3 regions of the Fictibacillus arsenicus genome follow, and region 1 is predicted to be linked to each of the others. Evidence: predicted binding sites of a transcription regulator. Region 1 holds the regulator's gene; each other region holds the start of a gene.
What was found. The regulator CtsR, encoded in region 1, represses protease genes until heat stress. The targets are predictions, from matches to a motif close to ATGGTCAATAAAGGTCAAACA.
Positions count from the first base shown of each region.

Region 2: clpP (ATP-dependent Clp endopeptidase proteolytic subunit ClpP) is a predicted target of CtsR. The motif match lies at 1,250-1,270, and genes of this name have one in related genera.
Region 3: ABE41_RS04360 (ATP-dependent Clp protease ATP-binding subunit) is a predicted target of CtsR. The motif match lies at 1,251-1,271, and genes of this name have one in related genera.

Region 1 covers NZ_CP016761.1:85,285-88,567, forward strand. The annotation lists rRNA gene ABE41_RS00455 (23S ribosomal RNA) at 1-392, shown strand, start outside; rRNA gene rrf (5S ribosomal RNA) at 485-600, shown strand; gene ABE41_RS00465 (CtsR family transcriptional regulator) at 1,326-1,793, shown strand; gene ABE41_RS00470 (protein-arginine kinase activator protein McsA) at 1,830-2,363, shown strand; gene ABE41_RS00475 (protein-arginine kinase McsB) at 2,368-3,283, shown strand, end outside.
Region 2 covers NZ_CP016761.1:3,173,366-3,176,648, reverse strand. The annotation lists gene trpE (anthranilate synthase component I) at 1-322, shown strand, start outside; gene ABE41_RS20755 (zinc-binding dehydrogenase) at 330-542, shown strand; gene clpP (ATP-dependent Clp endopeptidase proteolytic subunit ClpP) at 595-1,197, opposite strand; gene yvfG (protein YvfG) at 1,418-1,633, opposite strand; gene cspD (cold-shock protein CspD) at 1,970-2,170, shown strand; gene rpoN (RNA polymerase factor sigma-54) at 2,368-3,283, shown strand, end outside.
Region 3 covers NZ_CP016761.1:811,431-814,713, forward strand. The annotation lists gene ABE41_RS04350 (FAD-binding oxidoreductase) at 1-285, opposite strand, end outside; gene ABE41_RS04355 (BsuPI-related putative proteinase inhibitor) at 430-969, shown strand; gene ABE41_RS04360 (ATP-dependent Clp protease ATP-binding subunit) at 1,388-3,283, shown strand, end outside.

The sequences.
Region 1 (3,283 bases):
GCTCATCGCATCCTGGGGCTGAAGTAGGTCCCAAGGGTTGGGCTGTTCGCCCATTAAAGCGGTACGCGAGCTGGGTTCAGAACGTCGTGAGACAGTTCGGTCCCTATCCGTCGCGGGCGCAGGAAATTTGAGAGGAGCTGTCCTTAGTACGAGAGGACCGGGATGGACACACCGCTGGTGTACCAGTTGTTCCGCCAGGGGCATAGCTGGGTAGCTACGTGTGGACGGGATAAGTGCTGAAAGCATCTAAGCATGAAGCCCCCCTCAAGATGAGATTTCCCATCACGTTAAGTGAGTAAGACCCCTTAGAGATGATGAGGTTGATAGGTCTGGTGTGGAAGCGTGGTGACACGTGGAGCTGACAGATACTAATCGGTCGAGGGCTTATCCTTAATATTGTATGAAACGTTTGGAAACGTCGTATCTAGTTTTGAGAGAACAACCTCTCAAACTTAATAAAATCATGGTTAACGTCATGGTTAGGTCTAGTGATGATGGCGAAGAGGTCACACCCGTTCCCATACCGAACACGGAAGTTAAGCTCTTCAGCGCCGATGGTAGTTGGGGGTCTCCCCCTGTTAGAGTAGGACGTCGCTAGGCAATGAGGAAGATGGATGAAGATCCATCTTCTTTTTTTGTGTTAAAAAGAAAGAAAACAACAGCTTTTTTATAGAAAATCCATGCTGGTTACCTAAAAGAAGTAAAATTGGGACGAGAAACGACTAGTAGTTGAGGTTCAAAAAACAGTAGCCGAACCGTTATAAGTTCTCAAAAAAATTTATAAGTCTCCATCTAAATCGGAGAATATCAGCGGTGAAGAAGATAGCTGATCGACCTCACTTTTGTCGAAAAGTCTATAAATGAAAATTTACAGCTTGAAAAGCAAAAAATTACAGCTTACAAATATAAATTTCAGCCTATAAATCCAAATTACAGCCTAGAAAATAAAATTACAGCCTGAAAACACTTTACCCCTAATGAATCCCTCGGCAGAAAACAAAACAATATCTACAATTGCTATATCAATCAGAGATTCACAATCTCCGAATGAAGTCTAAACGAAGCAAAATCAAGTCTCTTTAGTTATATAACCTCCATCCACTTCCACAATATCAAAAGGCTCACCTAACAACCATCCCATCAAAAAAACCACATCAGCAAATCCCATCATGCCTCCAAAACCACCATCTTTTCGACAGAATCATACAGGTTAAAGCACGACTCATGAGGCAATAATGGAGGCATAGAGATTTGCATTTTCAGAAAAAACCTGGCTATAATAAGAGTATAGTCAAAGTTAGTCAAAGTCAGAAGGGGGAGGGGAAATGAGGAATATTTCAGATGTGATTGAAAATTATTTGAAGCAAATTCTCTCAAGCACAAACGATTTGGCCATCGAGATTAAACGGACAGATATTGCTGAAAGGTTTCAATGCGTACCTTCTCAAATAAATTATGTAATCAACACGAGATTTACGGTTGAAAAAGGTTTTGTGGTGGAAAGTAAAAGAGGTGGAGGCGGTTATATCCGGATCATGAAAGTTCGAACCGAGAGCTCCGCACATCTTATCGATCACTTAACAACCTTGATTGGTGAAAGGATATCACAAGGCAACGCAGAAAATGTAATTAAGAGACTACTGGAGGAAAACATTGTCCGTGAACGTGAAGCGAGGCTGATGTTGAGCGTTATGGACCGTTCCATCTTAAAGCTGAATCTTCCAGATAGAGATGAATTGCGTGCAGAACTTTTAAAAGCTATGATAAAAACTTTAAAATATAGAACCACATAGCCCTTTTTTTCATTCTATATAAAGGGAGGGAGCAGAATGAATTGTGAAGAATGCCATGAACGTGAAGCCTCATTGCATTTTACTAAGATCATAAATGGTGAGAAAACAGAATTTCACATTTGTGAACATTGTGCTAAAGAAAAAGGAGAATTCCTGCCGGGGTCGAATTCCTTTTCCATTCACCAATTGCTTTCTGGTCTTCTGCATGGTGATGGACATGTTCCGAATACACCATCATCTAACTTTATTCCGCCATCGTTAGCCTGTGAAAAATGCGGAATGAGTTATTATCAGTTTGCTAAAATTGGCCGTTTTGGATGTGATAATTGCTATAAAGCTTTTGAATCCAAATTAAATCCTATCTTCAAACGGGTTCATGGCGGCAATACATTGCATGCGGGGAAAATCCCATTACGGGCAGGAAGCAGTATTCAAGAAAAAAAGCAGCTTCAGCAATTAAAGCAAGCCATGCAGCAGTATATATTGAATGAGGAATTCGAAAAAGCTGCTGAAACAAGAGATGAAATAAGAGAAATTGAGCACCGCTTGCAGCAGGGGAGGGATACGTAAACTTATGTCTCTAGAGCGATTTATCAGTGATGCGATCAGTCCCTGGATGAAAAGGGAAGGACCCGAATCAGATATTGTTCTCTCAAGCCGTGTCCGACTTGCAAGAAATCTTCAGCAGTTTGTTTTTCCTATCGCAGCAGACAAAGAATCTGCTCATGAAGTGATTTCATCCATTTCATCTTTCATAAATCAAGAAAAGGATGTACCAGAAGCAGAAAATTTGGAAATGCTGGTAATGGAAAAGTTAAAACCGATTGAAAAACGGGTACTTGTTGAGAAACACCTTATAAGCCCAAATCTTGCTGAACAGGCAAAGTACGGGGCTGTGCTTATGAATGAGGATGAGTCAGTCAGCATCATGCTGAATGAGGAAGACCATATCCGCATTCAATGCTTAGCACCAGGTTTTCAACTCGAAGAAGTGCTTCATAAAGCAAATGTAATCGATGATTTTATTGAAAGAAATGCAGATTACGCATTCGATGAAAAGCGAGGATATTTAACGAGCTGTCCGACTAACGTGGGAACAGGACTCAGAGCCTCGGTCATGATGCATCTCCCCGCTTTGGTTCTGACAAAGAAGATGAGCCGCATTATTCCGGCGATTAATCAGCTTGGATTAGCCGTTAGAGGAATATATGGTGAAGGAACAGAAGCGCAGGGGAATATTTTTCAGATTTCAAATCAGATGACACTAGGCAAGTCAGAAGAGGATATAATGGAAGATCTAGCTGGTGTCGTCATGCAGGTTATACAGCAAGAACGTGCTGCAAGAAAACAGCTGCAGGATGGTTTGAAACTACAGCTTGAAGATAAGTTATATCGTTCATTGGGGACGTTGGAAAACAGCAGGATTATCCAATCGAAAGAAGCTGCCAAATGCTTATCAGATGTAAGGCTTGGCATCGACTTAGAAATCT
Region 2 (3,283 bases), 970 kb from region 1:
GCCAGCAGGTACCGTATCAGGTGCTCCAAAGGTAAGGGCGATGCAGATTATCTCCGAACTTGAAAAAGAAGCACGGGGCGTCTATGGAGGTGCAATCGGCTACCTAGGATTTAATGGCCAAATGGACTCATGTATCGCCATTCGGACAATCGTTTTCCAAGACGGAAAAGCGTATGTCCAAGCTGGAGCAGGAGTCGTAGCAGACTCTGTACCAGAGCGGGAATACGAAGAAACCGTAAACAAAGCCAAGGCAATGCTCAAAGCAATCGAAGGGGGGACAGACCCCAGACAAATACAAATGCCCAGTTTGTCCATTCGGTGAAGACACCATTCATGAAATCGCACTTGGCGCAGCTCGTTTTTCAAATAATATTGAAGCACAAAAAGATTTAGCAGCAATGAATGAAGAATTAGCCAATCACGTTGTTGAAGGCAAGCTATCTACAATGATTTCAGAAAAAATAACGTTAGAAGAAGTGCCGGCTGCGCTTATCAAACTTTCAGAAAGACATGTTAAAGGAAAAATTGTAGCTGTCATTTAATTATTTGCAAACAAAAAAACAGGATCGCCTTAGCGGTCCTGTTTTTATACACTTATTTTTTTATATCTGTGCTGTCTACTGAAGTAATCAGCTTATCAACTAAACCATATTCTACAGCAGATTCAGCAGTTAAGAAGTTGTCACGGTCTGTGTCGCGCTCGATCACTTCAAGCGGCTGGCCAGTTTTTTCAGCCAAGATTTTGTTTAGCTGTTCACGCATCTGGATAATGCGGCGAGCGTGGATTTCGATGTCGCTCGCTTGACCGCGAGTTCCGCCTAGTGGCTGGTGAATCATTACTTCTGAGTTTGGAAGAACGTAACGCTTTCCTTTTTCACCTGCAGCAAGCAGAAATGCACCCATGGATGCAGCCATTCCGATACAGATTGTTGATACATGCGGCTTGATGAAGTTCATTGTGTCATAGATCGCCATACCAGCTGTGATCGATCCACCTGGGCTGTTTATGTATAACGAGATGTCTTTATCAGGATCTTCAGCAGCTAGGAATAAAAGCTGTGCAACGATTGAGTTTGATACGTTGTCATCGATCGCGCTACCAAGCATAATAATACGGTCTTTTAATAATCGGGAGTAGATATCGTAAGCGCGCTCCCCACGGTTCGTTTGTTCAATTACTGTTGGAATTAAGTTCATGGAAATCCTCCTTCTCCTTTTTCACTTTAAACTGTATTGTCATCATACAAAAAAGGTCAAACAAGGTCAAACGATATGCTGTTTAACTTTTCATTTCGCCAACCTATGCATAATATCCTTCTTAAACCTTATGTATGGGCTATCATCATAATGCCCGCTAGGAGTAGGATTTTAAACCTCTGGATGTGAAAACATTACCCTTTTTCTTAAATAACTAAGCTTAGTTTTGGTTTTTAATTTCGATATAAGCTGTTTCTAAATTACGGATGCGGCGAACGATCTCACTGTTTTTATTCAAGTTGTCATTAATAAGTGTCCCAACAATAGAACGATAATAGGCGTTCATCGCGTGTGTTTTTGTAAAAACGTCTTTATTTCTTTCTATAAATTGCTGAAAGTTTTCTTTAAAATAAGGTACTGAAAATGCTTCGCTCATGTTATCCTCCTAATTCAAAGTGGAAACTAAATAATTTATATGTATATAAAACCCTTATCTATCATAGCCTATTCTTGTGCCTAATCAAAATCAAATGAAAAAAATCATCCCTAGTTTTGACAATTAAATTTAGGCATGTTATAATTTATTTAACCATTTACGGTGTGAATATGTTTGGATTTAAAGCGGTCGTACTTTTTGAATAAGAAGTGGAACACTTAAATCCGCTTCTGATTATTCAGATGAGTACGCATTTTTTTATGCCTTTTTATTTACATAGTAATACGGTTAAAAGAGTTAAAACGCTTACATAGCGTTTGTAAGGAGGAAACACCCATGCAAAATGGTAAAGTAAAATGGTTTAACGCTGAGAAAGGTTTCGGCTTCATCGAAGTTGAAGGCGGAAACGACGTATTCGTTCACTTTTCTGCGATTCAATCAGAAGGCTTCAAGTCTCTTGAAGAAGGACAAGAAGTATCTTTCGAAATCGTTGATGGCGAGCGTGGACCACAAGCTGCTAACGTAACAAAACTTTAATAGTAAAGTTTAGAATGCCAGACTGCCCCCGGGCGGTGCTGGCATTTTTTTGTACCCTTAAAATTGTATGAGAATTGACTGGGGTCAGTCCCGGGACAGACCCCAGTCAATTCTCATTTCAATTCAATCACCGCCAAATTTTGTAGGATGTATAGCGCTTACATCTGTAGTATCATGAATAGGGGGAGGGATACAAAATGGAAATGGGTTTGTACCAACAGCAGAGCATGAATCTCGTCATGACAACTGAACTACGCCAGGCCATCGCCATTTTACAAGTTCCTAGTTATGAACTTACTTCCTATCTGCAAGAGCAGGCTTTAGAAAATCCGTTAATCGAAATTTCCGAGCCTAAAGGCATGTTTACAACGCTGAAAAAAAGCGTACGTAAAAATGGAGTCAGCGGTCAATCAGCCGATAAACAGAGTTACGACCATCTGATCATCGAACAAGAAACCCTGTATGACTATCTATATAAACAAGCAATCTTGCTTCCTCTTCAGGAACAGGATCGGAAAATATTTAATTATCTTTTATTAAGCTTGAATGAAAATGGTTATCTGACTGTAACGGCTGAAGAGACAGCAACTCGATTTACAGCATCCATAGAGAAGTGTGAAGAACTTATCTCGATGCTGCAGAAGTTAGAACCGACTGGCATCGGTGCCCGCAGTTTAAGAGAGTGCCTTTTAATCCAGCTTTCTGAACAAAATCTTGAACACACATTAAGCTACATAATCGTAGATCAGCATTTAGAACTGCTAGCAGAACGTAAAATCAAAACCTTATCTGAACTGCTTAATGTCTCCCCGCAGCAGATTGAAGAAGCGGCAGATTTTCTTCAGACATTAGATCCACGGCCGGGAGCAGCTTTTTCACCAGCGGATGAACAGTCGTACTTATATCCAGATGTGTCAGTGTCAGTGGAAAGCGGGAAGCTTCGTATTTTGATCAACGAACAATATTCACCAGTCTTGAAGCTGAATGAAAGCTATGCATCCCTTTTACAAGATAAAAATAAAACGTCAAAGTTTATAGATGAATCGTATCAAAAGTTCAACTGGCTAAAAAAAGCTCTTGAGCAAAGGAAAGAAACACTGCTTAAAATTACAT
Region 3 (3,283 bases), 730 kb from region 1:
ATCATCAGGGCGAATTTCAAGTATTTCATTCATCTCCTGAAAGTTAAGAGAGATGCCTCCTTTAACAGGAATACAATGACCTTCCAGGCTGGAGCCTGCTCCAAAAGGCACGACAGGAATTTTGTTTTCATTTGCGAATGACATAATAGAAGAAATTTCTTCTGCCGAAGCAGGGTATACTACTACATCAGGCAATACAGGGCTGTGGTAAGATTCATCACTGCTATGCTGTCTAAGGATTGTTTCATTTTGTGTGGCTCGTTTTTCAGATGTGCGTTTTTTCATTTCGAGCAAAAGATCCGCTTGTGCAATATTCAAGAAAAACACGCTCCTTTTGTTGTTATAGTTCTATTTTACATAAACACATACAAAAATCCTTTCTAAACATGAAAATCAGCATATATGCCCAAACTAACTGATGAGGTGATCATGGTGCCAAAACGCACAAATGTGTTAAGTGTTATACTTTTAGCAATATGTATTTCAATAGCCATATCGGGCTGCGGAAAGACTGACAGCTCGAACCAATCCGAGGGGAGAGAAGAGCCGGTGATGGGTGATGGGAAACAAAATCAAAAGAAAGATCGTCCTGAAGAAGGCCAGAATGGAATCGTTGCAGGAAGTATCGAGTCTTCGATTCAAGTGTTGGAGCAGCAGAATGAAAAAGGAATTCTATTTCGTTATGAATTGAAAAATCAAACAGAAAAAGAAAAAGTATTTCAATTTCCAACAAGCCAGAAGTTTGATTACGTGATCAAGGACAAGAATGGCAAAATCGTCTACCAGTATTCGAAGAACCATATGTTCATGCAGGTGTTATCTTCTTTAAAGTTAAAGCAGGCGGATACGTTTAAACAAGACATTTTAGTCAAAGATTTAGAAGCAGGAACATATGAATTAGAGGTCTGGCTGACTCCAAAAGGCGAAACAGAAGATTATCGTCAAAAAATTACTTTTAATTGGCAGTAAATTGGGGAAGAGATGAGTTAAGAGCTCATCTCTTTTTATTTTTTGAAGGTCTTCGTAAAACATGTTGCTATTGAAAGTGGTTGATTTCCGCTCCAAGTACTCGCTTTCCGCGGGGCGGGCGGTGAGCCTCCTCGCGCTTTGCGCCCCTAGGAGTCTCACCTGTCCCACTGATCCCGCAGGAGTCTCGCACCTTACGCTCCAATCAACTTGTCCACGAAGCTCTTCAAAAACAAATATAAAACATGGAATAGAAAGTAAATTAAAGTGAAACAAAATACTTGAAAGTCAAAAAAGGTCAAAGTATAATATGATTAAAGATGAAAGGTCAAAGAAAGTCAAAGTCAAACTTTCATCGAAAATTATAATCAGCGCAGCGTTTATCGCAAGCTAAATAAAATAATTTGAGGGGGTTACAAATATGCGTTGTGAACAATGTGAAGTTAATCCTGCTACAATCCAAATGAGTATTTCCATGAATAAAGAGAAGAAGCAATTTGTACTTTGCTCTGATTGTTACCATAAAGTAAAACAAGAGATGAATACTGGGGGAGGAATGAACATGAACTTCTCTTCTTTCGATGATATATTTCAGCAAATGATGAGTGGTCAGGCATTTACTGATCAAAACAATCATCAGCATCAGCAAACTCAAAAAGGAAAACGAGGCGGAGGCTTTTTAGATAAATTCGGCCGAAACTTAACAGACGCTGCTAAGGCAGGAATCATTGATCCTGTTATCGGGCGTGAAAAAGAAGTACGCCGTGTGATTGAGATATTGAACAGACGTACAAAAAACAACCCGGTACTAATTGGTGAGCCTGGTGTCGGTAAGACAGCAATAGCAGAAGGACTTGCTACTAAAATTGTAGAAGGCAATGTGCCGGGTAAGCTGTTGAATAAAGAAGTCTATCTGTTAGATGTTGCTTCATTAGTAGCAGATACAGGAGTAAGAGGTCAGTTTGAAGAGCGTATGAAGCAGCTGATTGCTGAACTTCAAAAGCGCAAAAATGTCATTTTGTTTGTAGATGAAGTCCATCAGATCGTAGGGGCAGGTTCGGCAGAAGGTTCAATGGATGCCGGAAACATTTTAAAGCCTGCATTAGCCCGCGGTGAACTTCAAATGGTCGGTGCTACTACAATTAAAGAGTACCGTCAGATCGAGAAAGACGCTGCACTGGAGCGCCGATTCCAGCCGATTATCGTCAATGAACCTACAGTAGATGAAGCAATTGAAATCTTAAAAGGTCTGGCTCCTCGATATGAAGACTATCATCAAGTTAAGTTCACTGAAGATGCACTAAGAGCATGTGTTCAGCTTTCACACCGCTATATTCAGGATCGTTTCTTACCTGACAAAGCGATTGATCTAATGGATGAAGCAGGTTCAAAGAGCAATCTTCAGCATATTAAGATTGAAAAGTCTTCGATTGAAGAGAGATTGGAAGAGATCGTTAAAGAAAAGGAAAAAGCAGCTGCTGATGAAAACTATGAATTAGCTGCGAAACTGCGCCAGGAAGAACTTATGCTCGAAGAAAAACTGAAGACACAGGAAGAAGATAAAAACGAAGCAATCATTCAAATTGAGGATATTCAAAACATTGTAGAATACAAAACAGGCATTCCGGTTCGCAAGCTGCAAAATGATGAACAATCTAAAATGAAAGAATTGGCTTCAAAGTTATCATCACAAGTTATCGGACAAGAAGAAGCGGTAGAAAAAGTCGCAAAAGCGATTCGCAGAAGCCGTGCAGGTCTAAAAGCGAAGAAACGTCCAATCGGATCGTTCTTGTTTGTAGGACCTACAGGTGTTGGTAAAACTGAATTAACGAAGACATTGGCTAAAGAGCTTTTCGGTGATGAAGACAGCATGATTCGCCTGGACATGAGTGAATACATGGAGAAACATGCCGTTTCTAAATTGATTGGTTCACCTCCAGGATATGTAGGACATGAAGAGGCTGGTCAATTAACAGAGCAAGTGCGCCGAAAACCATACAGCATTCTATTACTGGATGAGATTGAGAAAGCACATCCTGACGTTCAGCACATGTTCCTTCAAATCATGGAAGACGGAAGATTAACAGACAGCCAAGGACGTACAGTAAGCTTTAAAGATACAGTAATCATCATGACAAGCAACGCAGGAGCATCTGTTAAACAAACAAAGAAACTTGGTTTTAACGCTGAACAATTGGAAAAAGAAACTCACATCCTTGATTCATTAGGCGGATATTTTAAACCTGAATTTCTTAACCGTTTTGACAGCATCGTTCAATTCCAATCATTAAAAGAAGAACATCTTGTGAAAATTGTT